One region of the Pseudomonas sp. KB-10 genome, then DNA from elsewhere that is predicted to be linked to it. Evidence: predicted binding sites of a transcription regulator. Region 1 holds the regulator's gene; each other region holds the start of a gene.
What was found. Region 1 encodes LexA, which represses DNA repair genes until DNA is damaged. Its sites were predicted from a motif close to CTGTNTNNNNANACAG; they were not measured.
Positions count from the first base shown of each region.

Region 2: a site for LexA is predicted at 7,286-7,301, ahead of imuA (translesion DNA synthesis-associated protein ImuA). Genes of this name have one in related genera too.
Region 3: a site for LexA is predicted at 7,371-7,386, ahead of recN (DNA repair protein RecN). Genes of this name have one in related genera too.

Region 1 is NZ_QYYB01000003.1:235,942-245,838, reverse strand. It holds gene nagZ (beta-N-acetylhexosaminidase) at 1-830, opposite strand, end outside; gene DXK50_RS09655 (L,D-transpeptidase) at 842-1,369, opposite strand; gene DXK50_RS09650 (TetR/AcrR family transcriptional regulator) at 1,419-2,126, opposite strand; gene lexA (transcriptional repressor LexA) at 2,343-2,957, shown strand; gene sulA (SOS-induced cell division inhibitor SulA) at 2,967-3,437, shown strand; gene DXK50_RS09635 (hypothetical protein) at 3,501-3,740, opposite strand; gene DXK50_RS09630 (DUF6586 family protein) at 3,822-4,340, opposite strand; gene topA (type I DNA topoisomerase) at 4,483-7,089, opposite strand; gene DXK50_RS09620 (DUF1653 domain-containing protein) at 7,195-7,437, opposite strand; gene fadA (acetyl-CoA C-acyltransferase FadA) at 7,511-8,686, opposite strand; gene fadB (fatty acid oxidation complex subunit alpha FadB) at 8,860-9,897, opposite strand, start outside.
Region 2 is NZ_QYYB01000006.1:150,969-160,865, forward strand. It holds gene DXK50_RS17305 (LysR family transcriptional regulator) at 1-215, opposite strand, end outside; gene DXK50_RS17310 (ligase-associated DNA damage response exonuclease) at 419-1,426, shown strand; gene DXK50_RS17315 (ATP-dependent DNA ligase) at 1,423-3,081, shown strand; gene DXK50_RS17320 (ligase-associated DNA damage response DEXH box helicase) at 3,081-5,693, shown strand; gene pdeM (ligase-associated DNA damage response endonuclease PdeM) at 5,707-6,387, shown strand; gene DXK50_RS17330 (DUF1810 domain-containing protein) at 6,390-6,809, opposite strand; gene DXK50_RS17335 (hypothetical protein) at 6,806-7,132, opposite strand; gene imuA (translesion DNA synthesis-associated protein ImuA) at 7,319-7,936, shown strand; gene DXK50_RS17345 (Y-family DNA polymerase) at 7,944-9,353, shown strand; gene DXK50_RS17350 (error-prone DNA polymerase) at 9,350-9,897, shown strand, end outside.
Region 3 is NZ_QYYB01000007.1:68,082-77,978, forward strand. It holds gene carB (carbamoyl-phosphate synthase large subunit) at 1-1,147, opposite strand, end outside; gene carA (glutamine-hydrolyzing carbamoyl-phosphate synthase small subunit) at 1,184-2,332, opposite strand; gene dapB (4-hydroxy-tetrahydrodipicolinate reductase) at 2,523-3,326, opposite strand; gene dnaJ (molecular chaperone DnaJ) at 3,404-4,531, opposite strand; gene dnaK (molecular chaperone DnaK) at 4,667-6,583, opposite strand; gene grpE (nucleotide exchange factor GrpE) at 6,683-7,252, opposite strand; gene recN (DNA repair protein RecN) at 7,410-9,086, shown strand; gene fur (ferric iron uptake transcriptional regulator) at 9,192-9,596, opposite strand; gene DXK50_RS18670 (outer membrane protein assembly factor BamE) at 9,691-9,897, shown strand, end outside.

The sequences.
Region 1 (9,897 bases):
TCGTTGCACACCAGCCCCATGTCACAGCCGGCTGCGAGCGCCGCCTCGATACGCTTGCCGGCATCGCCGGCCACGTGCGCACCAGCCATGGACAGGTCATCGCTGAAAATCACCCCATCGAAGCCCAGCTCGCCGCGCAGGATGTCCTGCAGCCAGCGACGGGAGAAGCCCGCAGGCTGCTCATCGACCTGCGGATAGATGACATGCGCCGGCATCACCGCATCGAGCTCGCTCGCCAGGCGCCTGAACGGCTGCATGTCGCAGGCCCGGATCTCATCGAGGCTGCGCTCGTCGACCGGAATGGCCACGTGAGAGTCTGCTTCGGCCCAACCGTGTCCGGGGAAGTGCTTGCCGGTCGCAGCCATACCCGCCTGATGCATGCCGCGAATGAACGCGGCAGCGAGCGTCGTCGCGCGCTGCGGGTCGCCCTCGAAGGCGCGACTGCCGACCACTGCGCTACGCTGGTGGTCGAGGTCCAGTACCGGGGCGAAACTCAGATCCAGCCCGACCGCCAGCACCTCGGTCGCCATCAGCCAGCCGCAATGTTCAGCCAGCTCTTCGGCGTTGTGGTTATCGGCAATCGCACGCATCGCCGGCAAGCGCAGGAAACCCTGACGCAGCCGCTGCACGCGACCACCTTCCTGATCCACCGCCAGCAGCAGATCCGGGCGCACGGCGCGGATGCTCTGGCACAACTCGCGTACCTGGCGCGGCGATTCGATGTTGCGGGCAAAAATGATCAGCCCCCCCACCTCGGGCTGGCGCAGCATCTGGCGATCCTCGGCAGTCAGCCAGGTGCCGGCAATGTCCATCATCAAAGAACCTTGCATGAACCTATTCCTTATTTGAAATCCTGGTTCGCAGTCCACCGCGGGCACGGCGCCTCGTCGATGCGCACCTGGCAGTTCAGCGGCACGCGTTCGAAGAGTTCCAGCATGTCGGTGTTACGCAAACGAATGCAGCCATGGGACAACGGCTCACCCATGGGTTCCGTGTCCGGCGTGCCATGTAGGTAGATGTAGCGACGGAAGGTATCGACCTCGCCCATACGGTTGCGCCCTGGTTCAAGACCGCTTAACCAGAGGATGCGAGTAAGAATCCAGTCACGCCCGGGGAACTGCTCGTGCAGCTGCGGCGACCACACCTCCCCCGTCCAGCGACGGCCGCGCAGTACCGCAGCCAGCGGCAACCCGGCGCCAACCTTTGCACGCACCTGATGAAGTCCTCGCGGCGTGCAACCGGAGCCATTGCGCTCGCCCGCGCCGTTACGGGCGGTAGATATAGGCAAACGCACCGATAACTGCCCGGCACTGAAGCCATAGAGCATCTGGTCGGCAATGGAGATGTGGAGTAAATCGAGATCGGACATGGGCCGCTAGCTTAGCCGAAGGGCGAAGCCAAGCCCACCTGCTGACCGATCAGACCTTGGGGGCGGCGCTCGGCGTCTTGCTACGCGGTTTGAGTTGCGCGCCGGCCAGTGCCGGATCGTTGACCCCGGTTTCCGAACGCATACCCGCAGCCAGGAACGGCACCATCATGCGCATCACCTGCTCGATCGAGGTGTTGACGCCGAAATCGGTTTCGGACATGGCGCGCAGGGCCTTGATGCCGGACATGCTGAACGCGGCTGCGCCGAGCATGAAGTGCACGCGCCAGAACAGCTCAAGCGGGGGTATACGCGGTGCGGCTTCGTGTACCAGCAGCATGTAGCGGCGGAAAACCTTGCCGTACACCTCTTCGAGGTATTTGCGCAGGTGTCCCTGGCTCTGACTGAAGGCCAGGCCCAGCAGGCGCATGAAGATGGACAGGTCATTGCCACTGCGCGGCTTCACCGCCAGCGCCTGCTCGACCAGCAGTTCGAGCAACTCCTCCAGGGAAACCTGGGTATCGGACTTGGCCTGACGACGATCGAGTTCCTTTTCCAAACTGGCACAGAATGGCCCGAGGAAACGCGAGAAGACCGCCTGGATCAGCGCCTTCTTGGAACCGAAGTGATAGTTGACGGCGGCCAGGTTGACCCCTGCCTTGCTGGTGATCAGACGCAGCGAGGTCTCGGCGAAGCCTTTTTCCGCGAACAGCTGTTCTGCAGCATCGAGAATGCGTTCAACGGTTTCCGACTGAGCCATGAGATATCACCTGACAAACACTTGTTTGAAACATACGTTTCAGCTCACTGCATTGTCAAGCCGCATGAGCCGTCTTTTGGCCGGCGGGTCACAGCTTACAACAAGCAGAGACGAAGATTGCTCGGCCCGGGTAACAGGCGCCAGCAAATAGATCGTTGCCAAGCTCCGCTTACTGTATATAATTCCAGTCACTGTATAAAAAGACAGAGCCCAGCCATGCTGAAACTGACGCCCCGCCAAGCCGAAATTCTCGCCTTCATCAAACGCTGCCTGGAAGACAACGGGTACCCCCCTACCCGCGCGGAAATCGCTCAGGAACTGGGGTTCAAATCACCCAATGCAGCAGAAGAGCATCTCAAGGCCCTTGCCCGCAAAGGCGCCATCGAGATGACCCCGGGCGCATCGCGTGGCATCCGCATCCCAGGTTTCGAGGCAGGTGCCGCGAACGAGGATGAAGGCCTGCCGGTGATCGGCCGTGTCGCCGCCGGCGCACCGATCCTCGCACAGCAACATGTCGAGGAATCCTGCCAGATCAACCCGGCATTCTTTCAGCCCAAGGCCGACTATCTGCTGCGTGTCCGCGGCATGAGCATGAAGGATATCGGTATTTTCGATGGTGATCTGCTCGCCGTACATACCACACGCGAAGCACGTAACGGCCAGATCGTCGTCGCCCGCATCGACGACGAAGTGACGGTCAAGCGCTTCAAGCGCGAGGGCAACAAGGTCTGGCTGATTGCCGAAAACCCTGAATTCGCCCCGATCGAAGTGGACCTGGAGCACCAGGACCTGATCATCGAAGGTTTGAGTGTCGGTGTAATTCGCCGCTGAGGAAACGCCATGCAAATGCAGCCGTCGTTCGTGCGCCCACAACTTCCCCTTTTCGACGCCTTTCTTGCCGGTGTGTCGGGCGAGCCAGTGGTTACCGAGGACATCGCCCATAGCGAGGATGATCAGGCTTTCAGCGAGCTGGCTCTACGCGGCGCGACCGGCCACTGCCTGCATTTGCTGGCGCCGATTCTGCGCGAGCTGAGTCAGAATCAGGATGCACGCTGGCTGAGCCTGGTGGCGCCGCCTGCAAGCCTGACTCAGGCCTGGCTACGCGACGCAGGCCTGAACCGAGAGCGCATCCTGCTGCTACATCCGCGACAAGGGCAAAGCGCTCTGGAGTTGGCCGAGGAAGCGCTCAAGCTGGGCCGAAGCCATACGGTGATCAGCTGGCTGCACCCGGTAGAGCGCAGCACTCGCCAGCGCCTGGCGCTGGCTGCCACTAGCGGTGGCGCGCAGAGTCTGAATATCAGCCTGGGCTGAAGCATTCAAGCAAATGAAAACGGGGCTCCATTGGAGCCCCGTTTACATTATGTCGCAGCAGCTTCAGTGCAGAACGCGCGGCCCTTCATCTTCTTCGCTACTGAAATCCCCCTCGGCCATTCGACCGGCCATCTGCACGCCGACATTGAGCATGGCCTTGGCCACCTCGATATGCTGGCCCTGCAGGAAAGCCTTGGCATCCGCGGAGAAGTCCAGAGTCACCAATGCCTCTTCATCCTCTGCGCGACGCAGGGCAATACGCCCATCGGGCAGTTCGACGATTTCCAGAAAGGATGTAGGCATTGGCTCAGTCTCTGTGCAAAAACGCGACATTATAACAGCCAGCCGGAGTCATCCCCAGCCCACTGGTCCAGTTAAACGCAATCAGCATTCGCTGAGGCCTTCACGAAAACGCAACACCAAGGCCTTGAGCTGCTGACGCCAGGCATCGATATCATCGAGGTTCAGCTCGACAGGTTCTTCGCCGACGCTGACAGCCGTGATCAACGGCATCGACGGATCGACCTTGGCCTTGCGCGCCTCGCGCGGCGGCTGGAACAGCTCGGCATAGGCAGTCAGCAACTGCGCCAGCCAGGTTTCACGCTGCTGCGCCAGTTCGACCAGCTCAGCCAGTTCCGGGCTGGGCGATCCCTCAAGCACCGCCTGCTGAACGAAAGCCTCGACACGCGAAGGCGCGGCGTCGTTCATGCGGTAGTAGCCGGCAATCTCATGGCACAACCCGAGCAGGCCGCCGTAAAGGTGAAACAGCGCGGCCTCGCGCTCGGCCTGCACCAGCGCCTGAACATTGAATGCGGAGGAGGCCTCGGCCTTGCGCCAGTTATCCAGGGCAATGCCGGCGAAGAAGATCTTCTGATTGGTGCGGGTGTAGATTTCTTTGGCCATTACGGCGACCTCCACAACAGATCGGGTCATGATACGCGCGTCGACTACCAACCAGACGCGCATCTCGTCAGCCTTTCAGGCCCTTTTCCATCTTGCGAGCGACCATCACCAGGCAGACGCCTGCCAGCTCATGGGCAAAGCCCTAGCGCTTGTCCTCGACCTTCCACTTGCCACCATCAAAGAACGCACGCCAGCCAGTCGGCTTGCCATCCACCTCGGTCTGCACGTACTGCTCCTTGGTCTTGCGGCTGTAGCGGATCACCGCCGGGCGACCATCCGGATCCTTCTGCGGAGCGTCACAGAGGAAGTGGTACTTGGGATCGATCTCGTGCTTGTGCGGGACGATCTCCAGCACCAATGGCGCGCGCGTCTCGCGGTTCTTGGGGAACTGACTGGCAGCAAGGAACAGGCCCGATGCGCCGTCGCGCAGCACGTAGGTATCGTCCACCTTCTCGCACTTGAGCTCGGGCATTTCCACCTTGTCCATCTTCGGTGGCGCCGCTTCACCGTTCTTGAGCAGCTTGCGGGTGTTCTTGCAGCTCGGGTTGGTGCAACCGAAGAACTTGCCGAAACGGCCGGTCTTGAGCTGCATTTCGCTGCCGCACTTGTCGCATTCCAGACTCGGGCCTTCGTAGCCCTTGATGCGGTACTGCCCCTGCTCGATCTCGTAACCGGTGCAGTCCGGGTTGTTACCGCAGATGTGCAGCTTGCGGGTTTCATCCAGCAGATAGGCATCCATGGCCGTGGAGCAGATCGGGCAGCGATGCTTGCCCAGCAGCACGCGGGATTCGGACTCGCCCTCGTCGTCGGCTGCGATTTCGTCGCCCGGCACCAGATTGATGGTGGCCTTGCAGCGCTCCTTCGGCGGCAGCGCATAGCCGGAGCAACCGAGGAAAACCCCAGTGGAGGCGGTACGAATCATCATCGGCCGGCCGCACTCGCGGCACGGAATGTCGGTCAGGGTCGGCTGGTTGGCACGCATGCCGCCCTCGCCTGCCTCAGCGGCTTCGAGCTTCTTCTTGAAGTCGCCGTAGAATTCGTCGAGCAGGTTCTTCCACTCGCGCTCCCCCTGGGCCACATCGTCCAGATGCTCTTCCATGGTGGCGGTAAAGCCATAATCCATCAGGTTGGCGAAGCTCTCGTCGAGACGCTCGGTGACGATATCGCCCATTTTCTCGGCGTAGAAACGGCGGTTGTGCACCGTCACGTAGCCACGATCCTGAATGGTGGAGATGATCGCCGCGTAGGTGGATGGACGACCGATACCGCGCTTTTCCAGTTCCTTGACCAGGCTGGCTTCGGAGTAGCGTGCCGGTGGCTTGGTGAAGTGCTGGCTGGGGTCGAGCTGGATCAGCTTGAGCCCCTCGCCTTCCTTCATTTCCGGCAGGACATCGTCCTCGCCCGGCTTGCTCTGCTGCGGCAGCACACGGGTGTAACCATCGAACTTGAGGATGCGGCCCTTGGCGCGCAGCTCGAAGTCGCCAGCGGCTACGGTCACGCTGGTAGAGAGATATTCGGCTGGCGGCATCTGGCAGGCCACGAACTGACGCCAGATCAGGTCGTACAGACGCTCGGCATCGCGCTCCATACCGGACAGTTGAGTCGGACGCAGGTTGACGTCTGACGGACGAATCGCTTCGTGCGCCTCCTGAGCGCCTTCCTTGCTCGAATACAGATTGGGCTTGCCCGGCAGGTATTTGTCGCCGTACTCGCTGCCGATAAAGCCGCGTACCATCTCCACCGCGTCGGCCGACAGGTTGGTCGAGTCGGTACGCATATAGGTGATGTAGCCGGCCTCGTAGAGACGCTGAGCCATCATCATGGTCTTCTTCACGCCGAAGCCCAGGCGGTTGCTCGCTGCCTGCTGCAGGGTCGAGGTGATGAAAGGCGCCGACGGCTTGCTGCTGGTCGGACGGTCTTCACGCTTGACCACGCTGTAGCTGGAGGCCTTGAGCTTCTCCAGCGCAGCCATGGCCTGCGCTTCATTGACCGGTTTGAAGGCCGCACCGCCTTCACGGACCACCTCGAAACGCACCTTGGCATTCTTCGCCGTGCCCAGATCGGCGTGTACTTCCCAGTATTCTTCCGGGACGAAGGCGCGAATTTCCTTCTCGCGCGCCACCACCAGTTTCACCGCCACCGATTGCACGCGGCCGGCGGACAGACCACGGGCGATCTTGGCCCACAACAGCGGCGAGACCATGTAGCCCACCACGCGGTCGAGGAAGCGCCGCGCCTGCTGCGCGTTGACACGGTTGATATCCAGTTCGCCGGGCTTGGAGAAGGCTTCCTGAATCGCCTTCTTGGTGATCTCGTTGAACACCACACGCTTGTAGCGGCTGTCGTCGCCGCCGATGGACTCGCGCAGGTGCCAGGCGATGGCTTCCCCCTCGCGGTCCAAGTCGGTTGCGAGATAGATGGTGTCGGCATCCTTGGCCAGGCGACGCAGTTCCTCGATCACCTTTTCCTTGCCGGGCAGGATCTCGTACTTGGCCTTCCAGCCATGCTCGGGGTCGACACCCATGCGCGCGAACAGCTGACGCTTGGCCTTTTCCTTGGGCGACAGCGCAGGCGCCTCGGCAGCGGCTTTGCCGCGCTTGGCCGGCTCCTTGGCGGCGCTTGCCGAGCCGCTGGTAGGCAGGTCACGGATGTGGCCGATGCTCGACTTCACCACGTACTGGCTGCCCAGATACTTGTTGATGGTCTTGGCCTTGGCCGGGGATTCCACGATGACCAGCGATTTGCCCATGGATCAGAGAATTCCTAAAATTGCGAAATATAGAAGGCAGGGAGCCTTGAGGCCCCGCTATATATAGTGGCGACCGAGCGAAGGTCAAGCGCAGGGGCTGCTCAGTCAGACTTCCGAACTGCCGATAGGACTGACTTCGGCCTGAATCAAAGCAAAGCGTGGAACGCGCCTGCCGTCCACTTCGACCTCTTCGCAGAACATGCTCAGCGGCCGCACCCAAAGGCCGAATTCGCCGTACAGCGCCTGATAAACCACCACCTCTTCCTCGGTTTCGGAATGACGTGCCACACCGAATACACGGTATTGCGGGCCTTTGTAGTGGCGATAGAGTCCTGGCTGCAACTGCATTGAGAGGTTCCCGATAAAAAAGCCTTAAAAAGCAAAACCGGGGCACTGGGCCCCGGTTTCTGTCCGCTTACGCTTAAACGCGTTCGAAGACGGTGGTGATGCCTTGGCCAAGGCCCACGCACATGGTGGAAACACCGAGGGTGCCACCGTTCTGCTTCATGACGTTGAGCAGGGTACCGGAGATACGGGCCCCGGAACAACCGAAGGGGTGACCCAGGGCGATGGCGCCGCCGTGCAGGTTGACCTTCTCTTCCATCTTGTCGAGCAGTTTCAGATCCTTCAGCACCGGCAGGGCCTGGGCGGCGAAGGCTTCGTTGAGCTCGACGAAATCGATGTCGGCCATGGTCAGACCGGCGCGCTTGAGCGCCTTCTGAGTGGACGGCACCGGGCCGTAGCCCATGATCGCCGGATCGACGCCGGCAACGGCCATGGCGCGAACCACGGCCATCGGTGCGATACCCAGGTCCTGAGCACGCTGGGCGCTCATGACGATCATGCAGGAAGCGCCGTCGGTGATCTGCGAGGAGGTGCCCGCAGTTACGGTGCCGCCTTTCGGGTTGAAGGCAGGCTTCAGGGTAGCCAGGCTTTCAAGGGTGGTTTCCGGACGAATGGTTTCGTCATAGTCGAACATCTTGAGGAAACCATTCTCGTCGTAGCCCTGCATCGGGATGATCTCATCCTTGAACTTGCCTTCGACGGTGGCCTTGTGTGCCAGGCGGTGAGAACGCTCACCGAAGGCGTCCTGCGCCTCGCGGCTGATGCCGTGCATCTTGCCCAGCATCTCGGCGGTCAGGCCCATCATGCCGGACGCCTTGGCGGCGTACAGCGACAGGTGCGGGTTCGGATCGACGCCGTGCATCATGCCAACGTGGCCCATGTGCTCCACGCCGCCGACGACGAACACGTCACCGTTACCGGTCTGGATCGCCTGCACGGCGGTGTGCAGAGCGCTCATGGACGAACCGCACAGGCGGCTGACGGTCTGACCGGCGCTGGTGTGCGGGATCTGGGTCATCAGCGACGCCATGCGCGCGATGTTCCAGCCCTGCTCCAGGGTCTGGTTGACGCAGCCCCAGATCACGTCCTCGACTTCAGCCGGGTCGATCTTGGAGTTGCGCTCCAGCACTTTGCTGATCAGGTGCGCGGACATGGTCTCGGCACGGGTGTTGCGGTGCATGCCGCCCTTGGAACGACCCATCGGGGTGCGGCCGAAGTCGACGATCACTGCATCTCTAGGATTCAGGCTCATATATTCACTCTCACTCTAGTCGTTGCGCGCTACAGGCTGGTGAAAAACTGACTGCGTTGCCATTGCTGCGTTAGAAACAGGCTCAAAATGCTCATTTACAACACGTAAACTCCGCTTTTTCGCCTGTTTCTGCCTTGCACTGGCCGCCTCGTCCACGTTTTTCAAACAGCCTGTTAACCGAAGAACTTCTGGCCCTTGGCGGCCATTTCGCGAAGCTTGGCGGTCGGGTGGTACAGCGCGCCCAGGTCGGCGTACTTGTCGGCCAGGGCGACGAACTCGGCGACACCGATGGAATCGATGTAGCGCAGCGCACCGCCACGGAAGGGAGGGAAGCCGATGCCGTAGATCAGGCCCATATCGGCCTCGGCTGCGGTATCGACGATGCCGTCTTCCAGGCAACGAACGGTTTCCAGGCACAGCGGGATCATCATGAAGTTGATGATGTCCTCGTCGGTGACTTCGCGCTCTTCGACCACGATGGACTTGAGCAGCTCGTAAGCTTCAGGGTCGGAGACCTTCTTCGGCTTGCCGCGCTTGTCGGTCTCGTAGGCGTAGAACCCCTTGCCGTTCTTCTGGCCCAGGCGATTGGCTTCGTACATCACGTCGACAGCGGTCTTGCCTTCCACCGCCATGCGGTCCGGGAAGCCTTCTGCCATCACGTCACGGCCGTGGTGGCCGGTGTCGATGCCGACCACGTCGGAGAGGTAGGCCGGACCCATGGGCCAGCCGAACTTCTCCATGACCTTGTCGATGCGCACGAAGTCGACACCGAAGCCCAGCAGCTTGGAGAAGCCGCCGAAGTACGGGAACAGCACGCGGTTGACCAGGAAGCCCGGGCAGTCGTTGACCACGATCGGGTTCTTGCCCATCTTCTTGGCATAGGCCACGGTGGTGGCCACGGCCACTTCGCTGGACTTCTCGCCACGGATGACTTCCACCAGCGGCATCATGTGCACCGGGTTGAAGAAGTGCATGCCGACGAAATTTTCCGGACGTTTGAGCGCCTGGGCCAGCAGGGAGATGGAGATGGTCGAGGTGTTGGAGGCCAGGATGGCGTCCTCACGCACCACGTCTTCCACTTCGGCCAGCACGATCTGCTTGACCTTGGGGTTCTCGACCACGGCTTCGACGACGATGTCGACATTGCCGAAATCACCGTAGGACATGGTCGGACGGATGGCGTTGAGGGCTTCGGCCATCTTCGCCGGGGT
Region 2 (9,897 bases), on a different contig from region 1:
ATCGCCAGCGCGCGTGCCGTCGGCTCGAAAGCACGCCCGTTACGCACCAGCAGCGGGTCGTCGAAGAGATCGCGTAACCGCGCCAAAGCGGCGCTGACGGCGGGCTGCCCCAGGAACAGCTTCTCTGCTGCCCGAGTCAGGTTTTTCTCGAACATCAGCGTTTCGAAGATTACCAGCAGGTTCAAATCGACACGGCGCAGATCGTTGCGATTCATGAACAGACCTCGTGGAGTGCAATCTGACAAGCATTAAAGCACCCCCTGTCTGCAGGTACTTCGTTTTGCCTGTGGCGTGTTGCAACTGAGCGTCGTTAAGGGGCCGTATGCCTCAGGGTAGCTTCGGCGCTGGCCCCGCCTGAAATCCGAACCTAATCTCCTGCCTGTCGCTCTAAGCTCTATCAATGCGCCAAGGGGATTTCATGGATCTGGTCGTTGCCCGTCCCGAAGGTCTTTACTGTCCACCCGGTGATTTCTACATCGATCCGTGGCGACCGGTGGAACGCTCGATCATCACCCATGCCCATGGCGATCACGCCCGCCGCGGCAATGGTCATTATCTGGCGGCGGCGCCCGGCGAAGGCATTCTGCGCTCGCGCCTGGGCGACGATATCCGTCTGCAGACCCTGGCCTACGGCGAACGCCTCGAGCACCACGGCGTAACCCTGAGTTTTCATCCCGCCGGGCACGTGCTCGGTTCGGCCCAGGTGCGTCTGGAATACCAGGGCGAAGTCTGGGTCGCCTCGGGGGATTACAAGGTCGAGCCGGACGGCACCTGCGCCCCCTTCGAGCCGGTGCGTTGCCATACATTCATCAGCGAATCCACCTTCGGCCTGCCGATCTACCGCTGGCCATCCCAGGCCGAGATCTTCGCCGGTATCGACGCCTGGTGGCGCGCCAATGCCGCCGCCGGCAAGGCCAGCGTGCTGTTCGCCTACGCCTTCGGCAAGGCCCAGCGCATTCTCCACGGCATCGACGCCAGCATCGGGCCGATCCTGGTGCACGGCGCCGTCGAGCCGCTGAACGAGGTGTATCGAGCCGGGGGTGTACATCTGCCGCCAACCCGTTACGCCGGTGATATCGCCAGGAACGACCCGCTGCTGCGCCAGGCGCTGATCCTCGCACCGCCCTCGGCCGGCGGCAGTACCTGGATGCGCCGCTTCGGCGACTACAGCGACGCTTTCGCCAGCGGCTGGATGCTGCTGCGCGGCACGCGTCGGCGGCGTGGCGTGGACCGCGGCTTCGCCCTCTCCGACCACGCCGACTGGCCCGGCTTGCTGTGGGCCATCGAGCAGACCGGCGCCGAACGGGTGATGGTCACCCACGGCCAGGTCAACGTGCTGGTGCGTCATCTGCGCGAGCAAGGCCTCGATGCCCGCGCCTTCCAGACCGAATACGGCGATGAAGACGATGTGGAGCCGAGCCCATGAAAGCCTTCGCCGAACTCTACGCGCGGCTGGACGCCACCACCTCGAGCAACGCCAAGCTGCAGGCGATGCAGGAGTATTTCGCCGAAGCGCCGCCAGCGGATGCGGCCTGGGCGGTGTACTTTCTGGCCGGCGGCCGCCCACGTCAGGTCGTGCCGACGCGGGTGCTGCGCGAGCTGGCCACCCGGCTTGCCGGCCTGTCCGACTGGCTGTTCGAGGAGAGCTACCAGGCCGTCGGCGATCTGGCGGAAACCATCGCCCTGCTCCTGCCCGAATCGCAGCACGCCTCCGAACAGGGGTTGGCCTGGTGGCTGGAAGAACAACTGCTGCCCCTGCGCGGCCTGCCGCCCGCGGAGCTGGCCGAGCGTCTGCCACCTTTATGGGCGCAGCTGGATCGGCAAAGCCTGATGGTCAGCCTCAAGCTGCTCACCGGCGCCTTTCGCGTCGGCGTCTCCAAGCTGCTGGTGACCCGTGCCCTGGCCGGCCTGGCGCAGATCGACGCCAAGCGTGTGGCGCAGCGGCTGGTGGGGTACACCGATCTGTCGCATCGGCCGACCGCGCAGCGCTACCTGGCACTGATCGCCGCCGAATCGGAGGACGAACACGCCCAGCGCGGCGGCCAGCCCTACCCCTTCTTCCTCGCCCATCCGCTGCAGCAGCCTTTGGAGCAGTTCGACGCTCAGTTGGGGCCGGCCAGCGACTGGCTGGTGGAATGGAAGTGGGACGGCATTCGCGCCCAGCTGGTCAAGCGCGACGGGCGCCTGTGGCTGTGGTCCCGCGGCGAGGAGCTGATCACCGAGCGTTTCCCGGAGCTGCACGAACTGGCCGAGGCGCTGCCGGACGGCAGCGTGCTCGATGGCGAGCTGGTGGCCTGGAAGGAGCCCGCCACAGGCAGCGGCGCGGTGTTCGGCATTCAGCCCTTCGCCCTGCTGCAACAGCGCATCGGCCGCAAGACCCTGAGCAAGAAACTGCTGGAAGAGGTACCCGCCGCGCTGCTGGCCTACGACCTGCTGGAATGGCGTGGCGAAGACTGGCGTTCGCGCCCCCAGGACGAGCGCCGCGCCCGCCTGGAACTGCTGGTGGCGGAGGTCGGCGATGCCCGTCTGCAGCTCTCGCCGCAACTCACCGGCCGCGACTGGCAGGACTTTGCCCGCCAGCGCGAAGCCTCCCGTGAGCTGGGCGTAGAAGGCATGATGCTCAAGCGCCGCGACTCCCTGTACGGGGTCGGCCGCACCCGCGATCTGGGCCTGTGGTGGAAATGGAAGATCGACCCGTTCAGCGTCGACGCGGTGCTGATCTATGCCCAGCGCGGCCACGGTCGCCGGGCCAGCCTGTACAGCGACTACACCTTCGCCGTGTGGGACGACTCCACGCCTGGCGAGCGCGTGCTGGTGCCCTTCGCCAAGGCCTACTCCGGCCTTACCGACGACGAGATGCGCAAGGTCGATGCGATCATCCGCAAGACCACCGTGGAGAAATTCGGCCCGGTGCGCAGCGTCACCCCGACCCTGGTGTTCGAGCTGGGTTTCGAGGGCATCGCCCTGTCCAAGCGGCACAAGAGCGGCGTCGCCGTACGCTTTCCGCGCATGCTGCGCTGGCGTACCGACAAGCGGGTGGAGGACGCCGACACCCTGGCCACGCTGCAAGGGCTGCTCTGATGGATCAACCCGTTCGTCGCCGCAGCCTGTCCGGCGCCTGGTTCGCCCAGCGCGGCTGGAAGCCCTTCGCCTTTCAGAAGGAAGTCTGGCAGGCGGTCAAGGCAGGCGAGTCCGGCCTGTTGCACGCCTCCACCGGAGCCGGCAAGACCTACGCCCTGTGGTTCGCGGCCCTGGAGCGTTTCGCCACGCCCTCTCCTGCCGAGACCACCAGCCCTCGCTCGCGTAAAAAACCGGTCATGGCGCCGCTGACGGTGCTGTGGATCACCCCGATGCGCGCGCTCGCCGCCGACACCGCGCGCGCCCTGCAGGCGCCGCTGGATGACCTGCAGATTCCCTGGGACGTCGGCCTGCGCACCGGCGATACCAGTAGTGCCGAACGCGCCCGGCAGAGCCGCAAGCTGCCGAGTACGCTGATCACCACACCGGAAAGCCTGACCCTGCTACTGACCCGCGCCGATGCCCGCGAGGCCTTCGCCCACCTGCGCATGGTGGTGATCGACGAGTGGCACGAGCTGCTCGGCAACAAGCGCGGCGTGCAACTGCAACTGGCCCTCGCACGCCTGCGCCTGTGGCATCCGTCGCTGCTGGTATGGGCGCTGTCCGCCACCCTCGGCAATCTCGAACATGCCCACGAGGTGCTGATGCCCGCCGGGCGCCTGGTGCAGGGCAAGCTGGCCAAGGATCTGCGCATCGACAGCCTGCTGCCGGCCGGCCTGGAGCGCTTTCCCTGGGCCGGGCACCTGGGACTGCGCATGCTGCCGCAGGTGGTCGAGGAGCTGGAGGCCAGCAGCACCGCACTGGTGTTCACCAACACCCGCTCGCAGGCGGAGAGCTGGTACCAGGCCCTGCTCGAGGCGCGTCCGGACTGGGCCGGCCTGCTCGCCCTGCACCACGGCTCGCTGTCGCAGGAGGTGCGCGACTGGGTCGAACAGGCGCTCAAGGAAGGCCGACTGAAAGCCGTGGTCTGCACCTCGAGCCTGGACCTCGGGGTGGATTTCCTGCCGGTGGAACGCGTGCTGCAGATCGGCTCGCCCAAGGGCGTGGCCCGTCTCATGCAGCGCGCCGGCCGCTCCGGCCATGCCCCGGGGCGCCCGTCCCGCGCCACGCTGGTGCCCACCCATAGCCTGGAAGTGCTGGAAGCGGCCGCCGCGCAAAGCGCCGTGGCCGAGCGCAAGGTCGAGGCGCGGCTATCGCCGGACAAACCACTCGACGTGCTGGTCCAGCACCTGGTGAGCATGGCCCTGGGCGGCGGTTTCCACGCCGATGCCATGCTGGCCGAGGTGCGCAGCGCCTGGGCCTACCGCAGCCTCAGCGATGAGGAGTGGCAGTGGGCATTGGCCTTCATCCGCCACGGCGGCCATTCGCTGACCGCCTACCCCGATTACCGCCGCGCCGAGCCGGACGCCAGCGGCCTGTGGCAGGTGCCCGATGCGCGCCTGGCGCGGCGTCATCGGATGAGCATCGGCACCATCGTCAGCGACGCCAGCCTGGCGGTGAAATACTGGAGCCAGGGCGGCGGCGGAGGCTCTCTGGGCAGCGTCGAGGAAGGTTTCATCGCCCGTCTGCGCCCCGGCGATACCTTCCTCTTCGCCGGTCGCCCGCTGGAACTGGTGCGGGTGGAAAACATGACCGTCTACGTGCGCCGCGCCACCAGCCGCAAGGCCGCGATCCCGCGCTGGAACGGCGGACGCATGCCGCTCTCCAGCGAACTGGCGGACGCCGTGCTGGCCAAGCTCGACGCCGCTACCCAGGAAGAATACGTCGGCCCGGAGATGCAGCTGCTGCGCCCATTGCTCGACGTGCAGCAGGCCTGGTCCGCCCTGCCCGGCGCCGCCACCCTGCTGGCTGAGGTGCTCAAGTCCCGCGAAGGCTGGCATCTGTTCCTCTACCCTTTCGCCGGTCGTTCGGTGCATCTGGGGCTGGCCAGCCTGCTGGCCTGGCGCCTGGCCCGCGAACAGCCGCTGAGTGTTTCCATTGCGGTCAACGACTATGGCCTGGAGCTGCTGTGCCCCAGCGAGGTGGATTTTGCCGCACGGCTCACGCCCGCGCTGTTCAGCACGGACGACTTGCTCTCCGACGTGCTCGCCAGCCTCAACGCCGGGGAGCTTGCGCGCCGGCGCTTTCGCGAGATCGCCCGCATCGCCGGCCTGGTGTTCAGCGGCTACCCCGGCGCGCCGAAGAGCACCCGTCAGCTGCAGGCCTCCAGTGCACTGTTCTTCGACGTGTTCAGCCAGTACGACCCGGGCAACCTGTTGCTCGGCCAGGCCCAGGAAGAAGTGCTGCGCCAGGAGCTGGACGTGCAGCGTCTGCAGCACACCTTGCAGCGCCTGCAATCGCGTCGGCTGGATATCCGCACGGTCAAGCGCGCCACGCCGTTCGCCTTCCCCCTGCTGGTGGAACGCTTTCGCGAAAGCCTGAGTTCGGAGAAACTCGCTGACCGTATCCGGCGCATGGTGGCCGATCTGGAGCAGGCCGCCGGCCCGGGTGGTTATCAGGACCCGGCATTCGCCATTGACGACGAGCGCCCGGCTCCACGCAAGGGCCGCTCCCCGCGTCAGGGCAAGGACGGCCTGCCACGGCCACCGGCGCAGCGCCCGAAAAAACGCCGCTGACTAGAGAGGTTTCATGAGCGAGCACCACCCCGGCCATCTGATCGTGTCGCTGGCCGGCGCCGAACTCTGGCTACTGGCGGACAAGGCCATCTGGTGGCCGCAGCAGCAGGCGCTGCTGATCGCCGATATCCACATCGGCAAGGCTGCGGCCTATCGCGCTCTGGGCCAGCCGGTGCCACAGGGCACTACCGCCGCCAACCTGCAGCGGCTGGACGCCCTGTTGCAGCGTTTCGATTGTCGCCAGCTGATCTTTCTCGGTGATTTTCTCCATGCACCCGGCTCACGCACGCCGGCCACCCTGGCGGCGCTGGCGGAATGGCGAGAGCGTCACGCCACGCTGGCCATGACCCTGGTACGCGGCAACCACGACAAACGTGCAGGCGACCCGCCTGAAGACTTGCGCATCGCAGTGGTGGAAGAACCGCTATTGCTCGGCCCCTTCGCCCTGCAGCACGAACCTCGCGCGCATGCCAGCCACCATGTGCTGGCCGGCCACCTGCATCCGGCCTACCCGTTGCGCGGCAGGGGGCGGCAGCGTCTGCGCCTGCCCTGCTTCGTCCTGGGTAACGAGGTCAGCCTGTTGCCAGCCTTCGGCAGCTTCACCGGCAGCATGACCTTCCGCGCAGAGCCCGATCAGCGCATCGTGGTGGTCGGCGACGGCGGTATCTGGCCCGTCCAGCACAGCGTGCCCTGAGCCTACAGACGCTGCAAGGTCGCAGCATCCTGCTCGCCGTCGTAGAACGCCTGCAGCACCTCGGCAAACAGCGGCTGCGTCGGCGCAGCTGCATGGAACAGGGTCATGCTCGAGCGCAACTTGAGATCGTCCGGCGAGCCCATGATCTGCCGCACCGGACGCCCACGATGAGACAGCAGCGCCCGCGCACAATCTTCCAGGCGCGGGCCCAGCAGCGGGTGCGCCAGGTAGGCCCGCGCCTCGTCGAGGCCGGAGATGCCGTAGTGCTCGGCCATTTCACTGCGGCCCAGGCCGCGCAACTGTGGGAACACGTACCAGATCCAGTGACTGCGCTTGGCCCCGGCACACAGCTCATCGAGGGCCCGCGCATAATCGCGCTGCTGCGCCTCGACGAACCGCGTCAGGTCGAACGGATCGCTCATCGCGCTGACCGTTCGTGCCCCATCGGCGTGGTGTCGGGCAGTGCGCTCTGCGTGGCAAAGTCCGGGCTGTGCACCTCGGAATCCAGCGGCATGTGCGCGTAACGGGCCTTTTCGGCACCTGGTCCGATTGGGTCGGCCAGCCCCGAACGCTTGAGTTCGTGATGCCCGCCAAGGCCGCGAGCCAGCAACCATCCGCCCAGCGCGGCGCCCGCCACGCCCAGCAATCCGCCGCGCCGTAAACCGGCGCCCAGCAGCGCCAGACCGCTGCCGAGCGACACATAGCGCTGCCAGTCGTGGAGGTCGTTATCGTTGTGTTCGTTCATGGCAATTCTTCCTGAAGGTGACCTATCAGCTGACAGGTGCGCCCCTCCGATGTTCTGTCATATTGGACGACCGCTTATCGCATCGTGCTCGACCATGAACGGCGACGGACTGCCCTGCTCAGACCCTTGACCGCTACGACGGCTGACACAATACTGTATTCATATACAGTATTTTGGTCATTACCCATGTCATCCGTGGTCGCGCTCGACCGGCTGATCGACGCCCGCCGTGTATGGCGAGGCCAGGCCGTTTCATCGCCATCGAGCACCAGTTTCTCAACCGGACATCGCTTTCTCGACGCCGCACTGCCCGGTGGCGGCTGGCCTACGGCTGCGCTCAGCGAAATTCTCACGACGGTACCAGGCATCGGCGAACTGAGCCTGCTGTGGCCAACCCTTGCCAGGCTGACGGCCGCCAGCGAGCGGGTCGTGCTGGTCGCCCCGCCGCACCTGCCCTACCCGCAGGCCTGGATTCAGGCCGGTATCGATCTGCGCCAGCTGAGCATCATCCAGGCCGACGGCCGCGATGCCTTGTGGGCGGCCGAGCAATGCCTGCGCTCGGGCAGTTGTGGCGCGGTGCTGAGCTGGTTGCGCCAGGCCGATGATCGTGCGCTGAGGCGCCTGCAGGTGGCCGCCGCGACCGGGCAAACCCTGGCATTCGCCTATCGGCCGCAGGCAGAAGCTGCCAACCCGTCACCGGCAGCGCTGCGCCTGGTGCTCGAAAGCCAGCCGTCACAAGTAAGGGTGATCAAGTGTCGTGGTGGTTTGCCGCCTGCGCGGCCGCTCGCCTTTGCCTGGCATTGAGCCTGCCATGCTCTGGGCTTGCATCCTGCTGCCGCAACTGGCCATGGACGGCGTGCAGCGTCACCGTGCCAATCCCGACGAGCCGCTGGCGCTGCTCACTGGCTCGCCACAACGGCGCATCGTGCAGGCCGTCAACCCGGCGGCCCGGGCCCTGGGGCTGAAACCCGGCCAGTCACTGACGGCGGCGCATGCACTGACGCGCGGCTTTGCCAGCGCAGAATACGACCTCGTGGCCATCGAGCGCTGGCAGCAGTTTCTGGCCGCCTGGGCCTATGGTTTCAGCGCCCAGGTCAGCCTGCATTACCCGCGCTGCCTGCTGCTGGAAGTGCAATCGAGCCTGGGGCTGTTCGGCCCCTGGCCGCGCTTCGAAGCACGTTTGCGCGCCGAGCTGTCGGCGCTAGCCTTCCAGCACCGCATTGCCGTCGCGCCGAACCCGGCCGCTGCGCGGGTGCTGGTCAATATCGGTGATGGCCTGATGGCAGGCGATGGGCAGACGCTCAGGCAGATGCTCGAACCCTTGCCCGTGGATCGGCTCGGGCTTGACACTACGGTAACCACAGCCTGCAACCGCATGGGCCTCAGGCAGTTGCGCCAGTTATTGGCTTTGCCGCGTGACCGCCTGGCCAGGCGGTTTCCTGCCGATGTGCTGCGCCATCTCGATACCCTGCTGGGCCAGCGCCCGCTGGCGCTGGATTTCTATACGCCCGCGGACGTGTTCGATGCCCGTATCGAGCTGAATTTCGAGGTCGAATCCCATCAGGCGCTGCTGTTCCCGCTGCGTCGGCTGACGGCCGATCTGGCCGCCTACCTGGCCGGGCGTGACAATGGCGTGCAGCGTTTCGTCCTGCGCCTGGAACACCGCGTGGGTGTCGATACGCAGATACAGGTGGGCCTGCTCAGCGCAGAGCGTGATCCCGGCATGCTGTTCGAGCTGACGCGCGGACGCCTGGAGCATCAGCAGCTACCGGCACCGGTGCTGGCCGTGCGCTTGGTGGCGCGGGAACTGCCGGCCTTCGCGCCGCAGCATCAGCAGTTGTTCGACGAGCGACCACAACAGAACCAGCCCTGGGAGCAACTACGCGAGCGATTGCGTGCGCGCCTCGGTGATGACGCCCTGCATGGCCTCGGTGCCAGAGCCGATCACCGCCCCGAGTGTGCCTGGATGAACGAATCGACCAGCTCCGTGCTGCCACCCAGCGGCCCTCGGCCCGGCTGGCTGCTGAAAGAACCGCAGCCGCTGCACGAGGCCTCGCTACGCATTCTCGCAGGCCCCGAACGCATCGAGTCCGGCTGGTGGGATGGCGAAGATGTACGCCGCGACTATTACGTGGTGCAGACCCGTACCGGCCAGCGCGGCTGGGCGTATCGCCCGGTCGGCAGTGAGGGCCCATTGCTGCTGCACGGGTGGTTCGCATGAGCGATTACGCCGAGCTCCATTGCCTGTCGAATTTCACTTTCCAGCGCGGCGCATCCAGCGCCCAGGAGTTGTTCGAGCGTGCGGCTCGGCTGGGTTACCACGCCCTGGCGATCACCGATGAATGCACCCTGGCCGGCATCGTGCGCGCGTGGGAGGCCTCTAAAAAAACCGGGGTAAAGCTGATCGTGGGCAGCGAAGTGCAGATCGAGAAAGGCCCGAAGCTGGTGCTGCTGGCCGAGAACCTGGTGGGCTATCAGGCGCTATGCGGCCTGATCACCCGGGCGCGACGCAGGGCGGCAAAGGGCACCTATCGGCTGTTGCACGAGGATTTCGTGGTACCGCTCGATGGCCTTTTGGCCATATGGCTCAGCGAAGGCGAGGCCACCGCCCTGCCATGGCTTCGCTCGGTTTTTCCCGAGCGACTGTGGCTGGGTGTCGAACTGCATCGCGGCGCGGATGATAGCGCGCGTCTGCAGCGCTTGCTCGAAATGGCCGCCGTCCATGACTTGCCGGCGGTGGTCTGTGGCGATGTACACATGCATGC
Region 3 (9,897 bases), on a different contig from region 1:
CACCCACGGATTTCATCTGGGTGGTCAGGCGGGCGTCGGCCTTGGGGAATTTCTCGAAGGCGAAGCGCGGGACCTTGGTCACCACGTAGTCGATGGCCGGCTCGAACGACGCCGGGGTGCGACCGCCAGTGATGTCGTTGGACAGCTCGTCGAGGGTGTAGCCGACTGCCAGCTTGGCGGCGATCTTGGCGATGGGGAAGCCGGTGGCCTTGGAGGCCAGTGCCGAGGAACGAGACACGCGCGGGTTCATCTCGATCACCACCATGCGCCCGGTGTTCGGGCAGATGCCGAACTGGACGTTGGAGCCGCCGGTTTCCACGCCGATCTCACGCAGCACCGCCAGGGAGGCGTTGCGCATGATCTGGTATTCCTTGTCGGTCAGGGTCTGCGCCGGGGCCACGGTGATGGAATCGCCGGTGTGCACGCCCATCGGGTCGAAGTTCTCGATGGAGCAGACGATGATGCAGTTGTCCTTCTTGTCGCGGACCACCTCCATCTCGTATTCCTTCCAGCCGATCAGCGATTCGTCGATCAGCAGCTCGTTGGTCGGCGACAGGTCCAGACCGCGGGCGCAGATTTCCTCGAACTCCTCACGGTTGTAGGCGATGCCGCCGCCGGTGCCGCCCATGGTGAAGCTGGGGCGGATGATGCAGGGGAAGCCCACCATCTCCAGCACGCCGTAGGCTTCTTCCATGCTGTGGGCAATACCCGAGCGCGGGCAGGCCAGGCCGATGTCCTTCATCGCCTTGTCGAAGCGCGAACGATCTTCGGCCTTGTCGATGGTGTCGGCGTTGGCACCGATCATCTCGACGCCGAACTTCTCCAGCACGCCGTGGCGCTCCAGATCTAGAGCACAGTTCAGCGCGGTCTGGCCGCCCATGGTCGGCAGCAGTGCGTCCGGACGCTCCTTCTCGATGATCTTGGCCACGGTGGCCCACTTGATCGGCTCGATGTAGGTGGCGTCGGCCATGGCCGGGTCGGTCATGATGGTGGCCGGGTTGGAGTTCACCAGGATGACGCGGAAACCTTCTTCCTTCAGTGCCTTGCAGGCCTGCGCGCCGGAGTAGTCGAACTCGCAGGCCTGGCCGATGACGATGGGGCCGGCGCCGAGGATCAGGATACTTTTGATGTCTGTACGTTTTGGCATTTTATCTCTCTCGAATCCGTAGGTCAGTCGGCGGGCTTAGCGGCGCTTGGCCATGGCTTCGATGAAGCGGTCGAACAGCGGGGCCACGTCGTGCGGGCCGGGGCTCGCCTCGGGGTGGCCCTGGAAGCTGAAGGCGTCCTTGTCGGTACGCTCGATGCCCTGCAGGGTGCCGTCGAACAGCGACTTGTGGATCGGCCGCAGGTTGCTCGGCAGGCTGCTCTCGTCCACGGCGAAACCGTGGTTCTGGCTGGTGATCATCACCACGCCGGTATCCAGGTCCTGCACCGGGTGGTTGGCACCGTGGTGGCCGTGGCCCATCTTGACGGTCTTGGCACCGGAGGCCAGGGCCAGCAGTTGGTGACCCAGGCAGATGCCGAACACCGGGATATCGGTTTCCAGGATTTCCTTGATCGCCTTGATCGCGTAGTCGCACGGCTCGGGATCGCCAGGACCGTTGGAGAGAAACACGCCATCGGGATTCAGTGCCAGCACTTCGCTGGCCGGCGTCTGCGCCGGTACCACGGTCAGGCGGCAGCCGCGGGCGACCAGCATACGCAGGATGTTCAGCTTCACGCCGTAGTCATAGGCGACCACGTGATACGGCAGATCCTCGGCCGGGATCAGCGGATGGCTGTCGTTTTCCAGGTTCCAGGTGCTTGCGCGCCACTCGTAGGCACTGGCGCAGGTGACTTCCTTGGCCAGATCCATGCCCTTGAGGCCCGGGAAGCTGCGCGCCAGTTCCAGTGCCTTTTCTTCGGTGGCGTCGGCGCCAGTGAGGATGCAGCCGTTCTGCGAGCCCTTCTCGCGCAGGATGCGGGTCAGCCGACGGGTATCGATGCCGGCGATGGCGACGGTGCCATTGGCCTTCAGATACTCGTCCAGTGGCTGCTTGTCGCGCCAGTTGCTGGAGATCAGCGGCAGGTCGCGGATAATCAGGCCAGCGGCCCAAACACTGCAGGACTCGGCATCTTCCGGCGTGGTACCGGTGTTGCCGATGTGCGGGTAGGTCAGGGTAACGATCTGCTGGGCATAGGATGGATCGGTAAGGATTTCCTGATAGCCGGTCATGGCGGTGTTGAACACCACCTCTCCGATGGTCTGGCCATCGGCCCCGATGGAATCGCCGCGAAAAATGCTGCCGTCAGCAAGGGCTAAAATGGCAGGTTTGGGGGCTGGCTTAGTCAAGAAGACCTCCGTCTCGATCAAGGCTTGAAGCAAACGCAGGTTGTAAAAAAGCGGGATGACGTGTGAAGGTCATCCCGCTTTTTTATTTGAGCCATTCTGCGTAACTTTTAGTGGACACACTAAAACAGGAAGCTTACAGGAAAACCCTTTTTCGGTCCACCCAATAAGACGCCTCAGTCACACATTCGCGTCAGCGCAGGCCTAGTACGTCCTGCATGTCGTACAGGGCAGGCGAACGCTGCTGCAGCCACAGCGCCGAACGCACCGCCCCCTTGGCGAAGGTCATGCGGCTGGAAGCCTTGTGGGTGATCTCCACGCGCTCGCCGTCGGCGGCGAACAGCACGGTGTGATCCCCCACCACGTCGCCGGCACGCACGGTGGCGAAGCCGATGGTCTCGCGCTCACGAGCACCAGTCTGGCCTTCACGGCCATACACGGCGACCTTCTGCAGATCACGCCCCAGCGCATCGGCGACCACTTCGCCCATACGCAGCGCGGTACCGGACGGCGCATCGACCTTGTGCCGGTGATGCGCTTCGATGATCTCGATATCCACATCATCGCCCAGTACGCGGGCGGCGGTATCCAGCAGTTTCAGGCACAGGTTGACGCCGACGCTGAAATTGGCGGCAAAGACGATCGGGATCTGCTTGGCCGCCTCGCTCAGCTGCTGCTTCTCTTCCACGGTAAAACCGGTGGTGCCGATCACCATGGCCTTGCCGGCCTGACGGCAGACTTCAAGATTCTTCAGCGTCACCGACGGATGGGTGAAATCGATCAGTACATCGAAATCATCGACCACCGCGGCCAGATCACCAGCCAGCGTCACGCCGATCTTGCCCAGGCCGACCAGTTCACCTGCATCGGCGCCGATCAGGCTGCTATCGGCACGGTCAACAGCGGCGCTGAGCTTCGCGCCCTCGGTCTGACTCACCGCCTCGATCAGGGTCTTGCCCATGCGCCCGGCGGCGCCCATCACTGCAATACGTTGCATAAAATCAGCTCCAGGCTGCAGGCCTCAGGCCGCAGGCGAAAGGCTTGAAGCCTAACGCCTGCAGCCTGCCGCCGTGGTTATACGTCACCAAAGAAGCGCTTCACGCCTTCGAACCAGCCACTGGCCTTGGGCGAGTGGGAGTCGTCGCCCTGCAGCGACTTGCGGAACTCCTCGAGCAGCTCGCGCTGACGCTTGTTCAGGTTGACCGGCGTTTCCACCGCCACCCGACACATCAGATCGCCAGCCGCACCACCACGCACCGGGGCCACGCCCTTGCCACGCAGGCGGAACAGCTTGCCGGTCTGGGTGCCTTCCGGAATCTTCAGCTTGACCCGACCATCGAGGGTCGGCACTTCCAGTTCACCACCCAGCGCCGCATCGGCGAAGCTGATCGGCACTTCGCAGTACAGATGCTTGCCGTCGCGCTGGAAGATCGCATGCTCACGGACGTTGACCACCACGTAGAGGTCACCGGCCGGCCCGCCATGCGCGCCCGCCTCGCCCTCGCCGGACAGGCGAATGCGATCACCGGTATCGACACCCGGCGGCACCTTGACCGACAGCGTCTTGCTCTCTTCCACCCGGCCCTGGCCATGGCAGCTGCCACAGGGGTCAGTGATCATCTTGCCGCTGCCATGGCAGCGCGGGCAGGTCTGCTGCACGGAGAAGAAGCCCTGCTGCATGCGCACCTGACCGATACCACCGCAGGTGGTACAGGTGACCGGACTGGTGCCCTTCTTGGCGCCGGTACCATCGCAGGTCTTGCAACCGACCAGAGTCGGCACGCGAATGGTCACGGTAGTGCCGCGCACCGCTTCTTCCAGATCCAGCTCCAGGGTGTAGCGCAGGTCACTGCCGCGCTGGGCACCGCCGCGCGAGCCGCCACGACCACCGCCGAAGAAGTCGCTGAACACGTCGCCGAAGATGTCGGAGAAGTTGGCGCCACCGAAACCGGCTCCGCCGCCACCGCCCATCTGCGGGTCGACCCCAGCGTGGCCGTATTGATCGTAGGCCGAACGCTTGCTGGCGTCGGAGAGCACTTCGTAGGCCTCGTTGGCCTCCTTGAATTTCTCCTCGGCGTCCTTGTCGTCCGGGTTGCGGTCCGGGTGATATTTCATCGCCAGGCGCCGATAGGCCTTCTTCAGCTCGGCCTCACTGGCGCCGCGCTCGACCCCCAGGATCTCGTAATAGTCACGTTTTGCCATAGTTGTGCTGCACTCTCAGATTCGTGAGCTCCAGATACGCCGACGCGGGAGAAGGCTCCCGCGCGGCGAATCCTGCCCGTCGCGAGCGACGGTGGAGCGTAAAGAAGAGGCGGCCCGCTACGCAGGCCGCATCCCTTACTTGTTCTCCTTGACCTCTTCGAACTCAGCGTCGACCACGTCGTCACCCGCATCCTTGGCATCGCCGGCATCAGCCTGCGCGGCAGCACCTTGCGGCTGTTCGGCGTACATCTTCTGCGCCAGCGGCGTGGTGGCCTCGGACAGGGCGTTCATCTTCGCTTCGATGGCCGCCTTGTCGTCGCCCTTCACGGCAACTTCCAGCTCGCCAATGGCTTTCTCGATGGCCGCCTTCTCGTCGGCAGTGGCCTTGTCGCCCGCCTCGGTGAGCATCTTGCGGGTGGCATGCACCAGCTGATCGCCCTGGTTACGGGCAGTGGCCAGCTCTTCGAACTTGCGGTCTTCCTCGGCATTGGCCTCGGCGTCGCGCACCATTTGTTCGATTTCCTCTTCGGACAGACCGGAGTTGGCCTTGATCACGATGGACTGCTGCTTGCCGGTGGCCTTGTCCTTGGCGGAGACGTGCAGGATACCGTTGGCATCGATGTCGAAGGTCACTTCGATCTGCGGCACGCCACGCGGAGCCGGCGGAATCTCGGCCAGGTCGAACTTGCCGAGGGACTTGTTCTGCGCAGCCTGCTTACGCTCGCCCTGCAGCACGTGAATGGTCACGGCGCTCTGGTTGTCGTCAGCGGTGGAGAACACCTGCGACTTCTTGGTCGGGATGGTGGTGTTCTTCTCGATCAGCGCAGTCATCACGCCACCCATCGTTTCGATACCCAGGGTCAGCGGGGAAACGTCCAGCAGCAGCACGTCCTTGACGTCACCGGCCAGAACCGCGCCCTGAATGGCAGCGCCCATGGCCACGGCTTCGTCCGGGTTGACGTCCTTGCGCGGTTCCTTGCCGAAGAACTCGGCAACGGTCTTCTGCACCAGCGGCATACGGGTCTGACCGCCGACCAGGATCACGTCGTCGATCTTGCTGACGTCGATACCGGCGTCCTTCAGTGCAGTGCGGCACGGCTCGATGGTGCGCTGCACCAGGTCTTCGACCAGCGATTCGAGCTTGGAACGGGAGATCTTCACGTTCAGGTGCTTCGGACCTGTGGCGTCTGCAGTGATGTACGGCAGGTTGACGTCGGTCTGCTGGCTCGAGGACAGCTCGATCTTGGCCTTCTCGGCTGCTTCCTTCAGGCGCTGCATGGCCAGCGGGTCGCCCTTGAGGTTCATGCCGGTTTCTTTCTTGAATTCGTCGACGAGGTAATCGATCAGGCGAATGTCGAAGTCCTCACCACCGAGGAAGGTGTCACCGTTGGTGGCCAGTACTTCGAACTGGTGCTCGCCGTCGACTTCGGCGATCTCGATCACCGACACGTCGAAGGTACCGCCACCCAGGTCGTAAACGATGACGGTGTGGTCACCCTTGGCCTTGTCCATGCCATAGGCCAGCGCAGCCGCGGTCGGCTCGTTGATGATGCGCTTGACGTCCAGACCGGCGATGCGACCGGCATCCTTGGTGGCCTGACGCTGGCTGTCGTTGAAGTAGGCCGGAACGGTGATCACCGCTTCGGTCACCGGCTCGCCCAGGTAGTCCTCGGCGGTCTTCTTCATTTTCTTCAGTACTTCGGCGCTGATCTGCGGCGGCGCCATTTTCTGGCCGTTCACTTCGACCCAGGCGTCGTTGTTGTCAGCCTTGACGATCTTGTACGGAACCATCTGGATGTCTTTCTGCACGACATCCTCGTCGAAACGACGACCGATCAGACGCTTCACCGCGTACAGGGTGTTGTGTGGGTTGGTGACAGCCTGACGCTTAGCCGACTGGCCAACCAGAATTTCGCCGTCGCCCGCGTAAGCGATGATGGACGGCGTGGTGCGAGCGCCTTCGGCGTTCTCCAGCACCTTGACGTTGCCGTTTTCCAGAATGGAGACGCAGGAGTTGGTAGTCCCCAGGTCGATACCGATGATTTTGCCCATGAAAATTCTCCCGAAACTTTGATTTATCCGTCGCCTCGTTTCACAGGCGCCGGCAGCACTAAAACGCTTGACTCAAAAATGGGGTCGCCCCCGGAAATTTCAAGCCTGCTCGTCGATGGACGGCGGCGGTGTGGTAGGCGCCTTGCTGACCACGACCATGGCCGGGCGCAGCAGGCGACCGTTGAGCAGATACCCCTTCTGAAACACCTTGAGCACCGAGTTCGGCTCGACGTTGGTGCTCTCCTCCATCGCCATGGCCTGGTGATGCTCAGGGTTGAACGGCTCGCCATGCGGCTCGATCGCTTCCAACTGATGACGCGCCAGGGTGTCGAGGAACAGCTTGAGGGTCAGCTGCATGCCCTCGCGCACGCCCTTGATGGCTTCGTCGTCCGGACTGGACAGTTCCAGGCCACGCTCCAGGCTGTCGACCACCGGCAGCAGGTCGTTGGCGAATTTCTCCAGAGCGAACTTGTGCGCCTTCTCCACGTCCTGCTCGGCGCGACGGCGCACATTCTGCAGCTCGGCCGCAACGCGCAGCGACTGATCCTGCGCTGCCGCCAGCTGCTCTTCCAGGGCCTGCACGCGAGCCGCCAGATCGTCGTTCGGCGCAGCATTCTCGGTCGCCTGAGTCTCGGGGTTCTGCGTGTCCAGGTTCTGTTCGTCAGCCATGCCTATCTCCTCTCGAATGAAACGGCGCGAGTCCGGCCCGCGCACCTGCCGCCTATATGGAGCCAAATCCCCAGCTTTCAAGGGGCGATACGGAGGATTGCCAGGAAAAGAAAAAACACTGTATAAATAACCAGACATCAATTCGGGAGCGTTCGCCATGCTGGTGCACCTGTCCATTCACAACTACGCCATCGTCGACCACCTGGACCTCGAACTGGACGCCGGCATGAGCGCCATCAGCGGCGAGACCGGTGCCGGCAAGTCGATCATGCTCGACGCTCTCGGCTTGTGCCTGGGCGATCGCGCCGACAGTGGCGTGGTGCGTCCCGGAGCCGACAAGGCGGACATTCTCGCCAGCTTCGACCTGACGGACATTCCCGAAGCCCGCGCCTGGCTTGCCGAACGTGATCTGGACAGCGATGGGCCGTGCATCCTGCGTCGGGTGATCACCGCTGAAGGTCGATCACGCGGCTACATCAATGGCAGCCCCTGCCCGCAGGCCGACCTCAAGGCCATTGGCGAGCTGATCATCGATATCCACAGCCAGCACGAGCACCAGTCGCTACTCAAGACCGACACCCATCGCCGCCTGCTCGACGAATACGCCGGCAGTCAGGAACTGGCGCGCCAGGTGCAACTCGCCGCGCAGCGCTGGAAGCAGACGCGCAACGAGCTGGAGCGCATCTCCAGCCAGGGTGACGAACAGCGCGCCCGCCACCAGTTGCTCAGCTATCAGCTGGAAGAACTGGAAAATCTGGCGCTGGGCGACAACGAACTGGAACAGCTGGAGCAGGAGCACAAGGACCTGAGCAATGCCGAGGCACTACTCGGCGCCTGCCGCCAGGTGCTCGACCTGTGCAGCGAGAGCGATGCCGGCAACGTGTTGTCGGCGCTGACCGCCAGCCTCAACCGCCTCGGCGCCTTCGGTGGCCAGGGCGGTGCGCTGGGCGAAGCGAGCAACCTGCTGGCCAGCGCACAGATTCAGGTGGAAGAAGCCGTCGGCGAGCTGAACCGCTTCGTCGATCACTTCGACGCCGATCCCGAGCGCCAGCAGTTTCTCGAAGAGCGCCTGGACACCATCTACACCCTGGCGCGCAAGCACCGCATTCAGCCGACCGAGTTGGCCGCTCTGCAGCAGCAACTGTTCGAAGAGCTGGAAGGCCTGAATGCCGACGATCAGGCCAGCGAACGCCTGGCCGAGGAACTGGCCGCCTACGAGCGTCACTATCAGGAAAAGGCCGCTGAACTCAGCACACTGCGCGGCAGCGCCGCTGAACGCCTGTCCGCGGCAGTGGAGCAGGAAATGCAGGCTCTGGGCATGCCGGGCGGACGCTTCAGCATTCAGTTGCAGGTCACCAACAGCGAAGAGCCGCATGCCAATGGTCTGGAAAGCGTGGAGTTCCTGGTCAGCGCCAACCCCGGCCAGCCGCTGCGCGGCCTGGCCAAGGTGGCGTCCGGTGGCGAGCTGTCGCGCATCAGCCTGGCGATCCAGGTGATCACCGCCCAGACCTCACGCGTACCGACCCTGGTCTTCGATGAAGTGGACGTCGGCATCGGCGGGCCGACTGCCGAAGTAGTCGGCCAGCTGCTGCGCCGCCTCGGTGAGCGTGGCCAGGTACTGTGCGTGACCCACCTGCCCCAGGTCGCTGCGCAGGGCCACCAGCACCTGTTCGTGCACAAGCGACGCGGTGAGGATGCCACGTCCACCGCGGTGAGCAAGCTGGACGAAAGCGGTCGCGTCGAGGAGATCGCACGCATGCTCGGCGGCGTCGACCTGACCGAGGAATCCCTGGCTCACGCCCGCAAGATGGTGACCAGCGCCCAGGCTGCGTAAAGCGCTGCAGCCGGACGCGATCGGCAAACGACGAATCCGGCTTTCATCGAAGCCATAAAACAGAAAGGCGACCCAAGGGTCGCCTTTCTCATTGCCACAGAAGCATCAACTCTTCTTGCGTACGTACAGCACCAGATTGTGATCGACGAGCTCGAAGCCGTGCTCCTTGACGATTTCCTTCTGGCGCTTCTCGATCTCGGAATCGAAGAACTCGATCACCTCACCGGAATCGACACAGACCATATGGTCGTGGTGACCGCTGTCGGCCAGCTCGAACACGGCATGACCGCCATCGAAATTGTGACGCACCACCAGGCCGGCGGCCTCGAACTGGGTCAGTACGCGGTATACGGTAGCCAGGCCAACGTCTTCACCCGCCTCCATCAGCGCCTTGTAGACATCCTCCGCACTCATGTGACGGTGTTCGGCGTTATCGAGCATCTGCAGGATTTTGACCCGTGGCAGAGTCACCTTCAGTCCAGCTTTGCGCAGTTCGTTATTTTCAACCATGGTCTGCTTTCTCATGGATGCTGCTTCGCAGCACCCTTCAATACGGGTATGATCCGGGGTTCAAGTTGCCCAAGATAGTGGAAGTCACCCTCCGATGCAAAAAACCAAGCTCTTGCTGACCAGCCTGTCGCTGACCGGGCTCTTCGCACTCGCCGGTTGTTCATTCCCCGGGGTTTACAAGATCGACATTCAACAGGGCAATGTCGTGACGCAGGACATGATAGACCAGTTGCGCCCTGGAATGACCCGGCGGCAGGTGCGGTTTATCATGGGCAACCCGCTGCTCACCGACACCTTCCAC